Linked DNA regions of Leisingera sp. NJS204. The protein of the gene in region 1 binds, or shares a complex with, the protein of each later gene. Links are inferred from orthologs where the notes say so. Each region holds a gene or a part of one and is shown in the gene's direction. Other genes may lie near its edges.

Region 1 (3,148 bases):
ATCACCCCTGCAGGCCGTATAGACCGGGTCTGAGCCGTTAACCTGCGTGAAAATTGGTCACGTAGAAGGGAGTGGAATAGCTCAGGCCAAGGGAAAATTCGCAAGGCTGGGACAATTGCGCCTTGATGCGGGATTCGAGATCCGCCAGCAGGGCCTTGGAAAATGCTTCGTCCCGGTGCGGCTTGGTCAGCAGGGCCACAGTGATGGCAATGTGGCTGTGATGGAACTGCGCTGCCGGATAGGCCCGGCCCTTGCAGGCCCCGGCGCCGCTGTCGTGTTGCAGGATCACGGACTCGATCTCGGCCAGGATGGATTTGGCGTCGATTTCCAGATCGCTGGAGAATTTCAGTTCGGCATGCGGCATCTATCCGGCGTCTCCGCTTTGGGTCGGCAAAGGGATAGCTGGCCGGAACAGGTCCGTCCAGCATCCAATCCCCGGCACTGTCAGCAAAGGCTGTTTACCAAACCCGCCAGCCCGCTCAGATCGGCAATCTCGGTATAACGGGGGTTATGCTCGGGGGCTTCGGCGTGTTCGACCTCCCAGACCAGCCCATGCGGCACATAGGTGCCCCAGGCGCCGGCGCCGATGGCTGCAACCACGTCAGAGCGCATGGAATTCCCAACCATCATCGCGTGCGCTGCCCCGTCGCCGTGGCGGGCGAAGATGTCCAGATAGACCTCCGGTGTTTTCTCCGAGACCACCTCGACGCCGTCGAACAGCTCCCCCAGGCCGGATTGCGCCAGCTTGCGTTCCTGGTCCAGGAGGTCGCCCTTGGTGATCAGCACCACAGTGTAGCGGCCGGCCACGGCCTCAACCGCTTGGCGCGCATGGGGCAGCAGTTCGATGGGATAGGAGAGCATCATCTGCCCTGCAGTGATCAGTTCCTTGATCACAGATGCAGGCACCTGTTCCTGCGTCACCTCGATCGCGGTTTCGATCATCGAGAGCGTGAACCCCTTCACCCCGTAGCCATAGCGCCCCAGATTGCGCTTTTCGGCGTCCAGAAGCAGCCGTTCCAACCGCTCCGGGCCGACGTCGGCGGGGGTGTGATCCATCAGCAATTCGGCGAATCTTTCCTGGGTGACGCGGAAGAACCGTTCGTTGTGCCAAAGGGTATCGTCGGCATCAAAGCCGATTGTTGTCAAATTACGTATCAATCTGCGGGTCTCAGTCTCTTTTCCTAAACAGTATAGAGGCTATATAAGCGTCACAGGAAATTCCACGTATCAACGGATCAAATTGCTTATGCCGCTTCAGCACATCATGATGACCGACCATTCAGACGACGATATCGAATCTGGCGTCCTGACCAAGACGCGGCCGAAAACCAAGCGCCCGCCGCGCTATAAGGTGCTGCTGCTGAATGACGACTACACACCGATGGAATTTGTCGTCCTGGTGCTGGAGCGGTTCTTTGGCATGACCCACGCGCAAGCGTTCGAGATCATGCTGACAGTGCATAAGAAAGGCGTTGCCGTGGTTGGTGTGTTCAGCCATGAGGTGGCTGAGACCAAGGTGGGACAGGTGATGGATTTCGCCCGCCGCCAGCAGCACCCGCTGCAATGCACCATGGAAAAAGAAGAATAAAGAGGCCCTTAGATGTCCGTTCGCCTGTCATTGGCCGCCCAATCGGGCGGCTTTGCTGTTCCGTCAGAGGGCCGCATCGCCGTGTTTCATCCGCGCAGCGAGCACGACCTGTCAGCCCTGCCCAAGGAGCAGCTGCTGATCGTCCAGCCGCTGCGCCCCGACCACGATCATTTTGCCGCGCTGGGCTATGCCTGCACCCCGGCACTGGAGGCGGACGAGGCGCTGGCCGCTGCCGTTGTCATTATTCCGCGTGCCAAAGCGCTGGCGCGGATGCTGATCGCCCAGGCGGCGGCAGCGACACAGGGGCAGGTGCTGATTGATGGCGCAAAGACTGAGGGCATCGATTCGATTCTGAAAGATCTGCGCAAGCGTTGTGAACCCTCGGTTCCGGTTTCCAAGGCGCATGGCAAGGTGTTCTGGATCGACGGCGGCACCGATTTGTCCGAGTGGCTGCCGGCGGAGCCGCAGCAGGTTGAAGGCTTCACCACCGCGCCGGGCGTGTTCTCGGCGGATGGAATCGACCCGGCGTCCCGGATGCTGGCTGCGGCGCTGCCGCAGAAGCTGGGCCGTTGTGTGGCTGATCTGGGGGCGGGCTGGGGGTATCTGTCGGCTGAGGTGCTGACACGCGAGAGTGTCGAGGAGCTGCATCTGGCCGAGGCGGATTACCACGCGCTGGCCTGCGCGCGGCAGAATGTTGCGGACAGCCGGGCGCAGTTTCATTGGGCGGACGCCCGCACATGGAAGGCGCCGGGCACAGTGAACACCGTGGTGATGAACCCGCCGTTTCACACTGGCCGCACGGCGGAACCGTCGCTGGGTCAGGCGTTCATCGGGGCAGCAGCAGCGATGCTGGCGCCCTCGGGCAGCCTGTGGATGGTGGCCAACCGGCATCTGCCTTATGAGGTGGCACTGGGTGAACGCTTTGCCCAGGTGCGCGAGGAGGGCGGTGACAACCGTTTCAAGATCCTGCATGCGGCGCGGCCGAAACGGCGGCGCAAGTAACCGCGTGCGGGGCGCAATGCCGGTTTCCAAACCGGCAGGCCCGGTCTAACGTGCGGCCCTGAGTGCTACAGGCCAGATTTTTGCAGGCCAGATTGTTACAGGGGAGTGCCCTTACATGTCCTTTTCGATCTCCGGTAAAACCGCCATCGTGACTGGGGCGTCCAGCGGCATCGGCCTGGCGATAGGCAAGCAGTTTGCCGATGCCGGCGCCAATGTGATGTTTGCCGACACCCATGAGGCGCAGCTGGTGGCCGAACTGGGCGAGCAGGCCGAGGAAAGCAATATCCGCTATTTCGCAGGCGACCTGCGCGAACGGCTGACCATTGCCAATCTGCTGTCGGCCACTATCGATGCCTTTGACGGGGTGGATATCCTGGTCAACGGTGCGCGCCAGATGGTGGCAACTGATCCGCTGGACCCCGCCGATGACACCCTGGATCAGCTGCTGATGCAAAGCCTGCTGCCCGCCGTGCGCCTGTCGCAGCAAGTGGCCAAGCGGATGATCCGGCAGGGCGAGGAAGACGAGGACAGCAGCGGCCCGCTGGGCAGTATCATCAA
Region 2 (3,291 bases), 500 kb from region 1 along the record:
AGGCGCGTATACGTGATATCGCAAAGGCCCGGAACGACGGCATGCCTACGGTTCCGTCATCCTTGCAGCTGGAACTTGACACCAATCCGTTCCTACGCGCCGGTGACAGTGCCGTGAGAGCGCACCTTCGCATGGAAGATGCTGAAGACGCTGAGGTTTTTGCCGAAATCCGCCGGCGCAAAGACAGTTTTTGACCAAATCAAGGGTATCGGGGCGCAACAGGGAGAAAATAATTGTGACCCCAAATTGAAGAAAAGCCCTTGAAGCTGGCGCGCTATCAACCAAACTCTAACCTTATAAGCACATGGTTGAACTGCGGGGTTGGTTAATACCGCCCCATCCGGCCAACCCAAGATCAGAGGAGCACGCCCGTGCCTTCATTCTCGAGCACCCTGGAACAGGCCATTCACGCAGCGCTGGCGCTGGCGAATGAACGCCGTCATGAATTCGCAACCCTGGAACATCTGCTTCTGGCCCTGATCGACGAGCCCGACGCGGCCCGTGTGATGCGCGCCTGCAGTGTCGATCTGACCGAATTGCGATCCTCGCTGGTGGAATTCGTGGATGAGGATCTTGCCAATCTGGTCACCGACATCGACGGATCCGAAGCGGTGCCGACCGCCGCCTTCCAGCGGGTCATTCAGCGGGCCGCAATCCATGTGCAAAGCTCAGGCCGCACCGAAGTGACAGGCGCCAATGTGCTGGTGGCGATCTTTGCTGAACGCGAAAGCGATGCGGCATACTTCCTGCAGGACCAGGAAATGACCCGCTATGACGCGGTGAACTTTATCGCCCATGGCGTGGCAAAGGACCCGGCCTTTGGGGAACCCCGCCCGGTCACCGGCGCAACCGAGCAGGAAGAAGACAGCATCACGGCCGCGCCTGAGGGCGAAAAGAAGGAAAGCGCGCTGGCGAAATACTGCGTCGACCTGAATGCGAAATCCCGCGACGGCGACATCGACCCGCTGATCGGCCGCGACCACGAGGTGGAGCGCTGCATCCAGGTGCTGTGCCGCCGCCGCAAGAACAACCCGCTGCTCGTGGGCGACCCCGGCGTTGGCAAAACGGCAATTGCCGAGGGGCTTGCGCGCAGGATCGTGTCCGGTGAAACCCCGGAAATTCTGGCGCAGACCACCATTTATTCGCTCGACATGGGCGCGCTGCTGGCCGGGACCCGCTACCGCGGTGATTTTGAGGAACGTCTGAAAGCCGTGGTCACCGAGCTGGAAGACCACCCGGACGCGGTGCTGTTCATCGACGAAATCCACACCGTGATCGGGGCCGGCGCGACCTCTGGCGGCGCCATGGATGCCTCCAACCTGCTGAAACCGGCGCTGCAAGGCGGCAAGCTGCGCACCATGGGCTCCACGACGTACAAGGAGTTCCGCCAGCATTTCGAGAAAGACCGCGCGCTGGCCCGCCGGTTCCAGAAAATCGACGTGAACGAGCCGACGGTGGAAGATTCCATCGAGATCCTGAAGGGGCTGAAACCCTATTTCGAGGAACATCACGGCATCAAGTTCACCGGTGACGCCATCAAGACCGCGGTGGAATTGTCGGCCCGTTACATCAACGACCGCAAGCTGCCGGACAAGGCCATCGACGTGATTGACGAGGCCGGCGCCGCGCAGCATCTGGTGATTGAATCCAAACGCCGCAAAACCATCGGCGTCAAAGAGATCGAGGCCGTGGTGGCAAAGATCGCCCGCATCCCGCCGAAAAGCGTGTCGAAAGACGATGCCGAAGTGCTGAAAGACCTGGAGAAATCGCTGAAACGCGTGGTCTTTGGCCAGGACGATGCCATTACTGCCCTGTCCAGTGCGATCAAACTGGCCCGTGCAGGCCTGCGGGAGCCGGAAAAACCCATTGGCAACTACCTGTTTGCAGGCCCCACCGGCGTCGGCAAGACCGAGGTGGCCAAACAGCTGGCGGATACGCTTGGGGTGGAACTGCTGCGGTTTGACATGTCCGAATACATGGAGAAACACGCAGTCTCCCGCCTGATCGGCGCGCCTCCGGGCTATGTCGGCTTCGACCAGGGCGGCCTGTTGACCGATGGCGTCGACCAGCACCCGCACTGCGTGCTGCTGCTTGACGAGATGGAAAAGGCGCATCCGGATGTCTATAACATCCTGCTGCAGGTGATGGACAACGGTCAGCTGACCGACCACAACGGCCGCACGGTGAATTTCCGCAACGTGGTGCTGATCATGACCTCCAACGCCGGCGCGTCGGAACAGGCAAAGGCCGCTATCGGCTTTGGCCGCGACCGCCGCGAGGGTGAAGACACCGCCGCAATCGAGCGCACCTTCACACCGGAATTCCGCAACCGCCTGGATGCGGTGATTTCCTTCGCACCGCTCGGCAAAGAAGTGATCCTGCAGGTGGTCGAGAAATTCGTGCTGCAGCTGGAAGCCCAGCTGATGGACCGCAATGTTTCGATTGAGCTGACCCGCAAGGCGGCGGAATGGCTGGCCGACAAGGGCTATGACGACCGGATGGGCGCACGTCCTCTGGGCCGGGTGATCCAGGAGCACATCAAAAAACCGCTGGCCGAGGAGCTGTTGTTCGGCAAGCTGACCAAAGGCGGTATCGTCAAGGTCGGCATCAAGGACGGCAAACTGGAACTGCGCCTGGAAGGGCCAAGCAAGCCGCGGATATCCGGTGACAAGCCGCCGCTGCTGACAGCAGATTGATGCGCCTTGCCGCGCTGATAACCGCAATATCGCTCGCCGCGCCTGCCGCGGCGGGCGATTTTCTTTTGCAGTTCCCGCTGGACTGCACCCTGGGCGGCACCTGCCACATTCAGCAGTTCGTCGACCACGATCCAGGCCCCGGTGCCACGGATTTCACCTGCGGCACGCTGAGTTATGATGGCCACAAGGGAACGGATATCGCCCTGCCCTACTTGTCGGACATGCAGGCCGGCGTCGCGGTGCGTGCCGCGGCAGGCGGTGTTGTCCTTGGAACCCGCAACGGCATGGCGGACCAATATGCCACCGATGACAATGCGGCAGAGATTGACGGTAAGGAATGCGGCAACGGGGTGGTCCTGCGCCACGGCAACGGGTGGGAAACCCAGTACTGCCACATGAAGCGCGGCTCGCTCCGGGTGAAAAGCGGCATGAAAGTCAAGCCTGGCGATATCCTGGGCGAGGCCGGGCTTTCCGGCAAGACCCAGTTCCCGCATCTGCATTTGTCTGTGCGCAAGGATGGCGCGGTGGTGGATCCTTTTGCGCCGGAAAGCCTTGAAAGCTGCGGCACCCCCGCCGGTAAGACACTCTGGGCGGA

Evidence for each region.
Region 2: the proteins of clpS (region 1) and clpA are in contact, whole or in part, in a solved structure (PDB 1LZW), measured with the Escherichia coli proteins. The link is inferred for Leisingera sp. NJS204 from one-to-one orthologs.

What each region holds. Positions count from the first base shown.
Region 1 is NZ_CP035417.1:696,570-699,717, forward strand. The notes cover bases 98-2,926. They hold clpS (ATP-dependent Clp protease adapter ClpS), read left to right. Parts: upstream 98-1,264; coding sequence 1,265-1,588; downstream 1,589-2,926. Other genes in these bases: ETW24_RS03515 (hypothetical protein), read right to left, coding at 98-364; ETW24_RS03520 (HAD family hydrolase), read right to left, coding at 445-1,158; ETW24_RS03530 (class I SAM-dependent methyltransferase), read left to right, coding at 1,601-2,590; ETW24_RS03535 (SDR family NAD(P)-dependent oxidoreductase), read left to right, coding at 2,706-2,926. Also shown: more of ETW24_RS03515, read right to left, coding at 38-97; more of ETW24_RS03535, read left to right, coding at 2,927-3,148. UniProt on the Escherichia coli protein: Involved in the modulation of the specificity of the ClpAP-mediated ATP-dependent protein degradation.
Region 2 is NZ_CP035417.1:1,195,138-1,198,428, reverse strand. What follows is about bases 62-3,033. They hold clpA (ATP-dependent Clp protease ATP-binding subunit ClpA), read left to right. Parts: upstream 62-371; coding sequence 372-2,696; downstream 2,697-3,033. Other genes in these bases: ETW24_RS05835 (M23 family metallopeptidase), read left to right, coding at 2,696-3,033; gloB (hydroxyacylglutathione hydrolase), read left to right, coding at 62-194. Outside these bases: more of gloB, read left to right, coding at 1-61; more of ETW24_RS05835, read left to right, coding at 3,034-3,291. UniProt on the Escherichia coli protein: ATP-dependent specificity component of the ClpAP protease. It directs the protease to specific substrates. It has unfoldase activity. The primary function of the ClpA-ClpP complex appears to be the degradation of unfolded or abnormal proteins.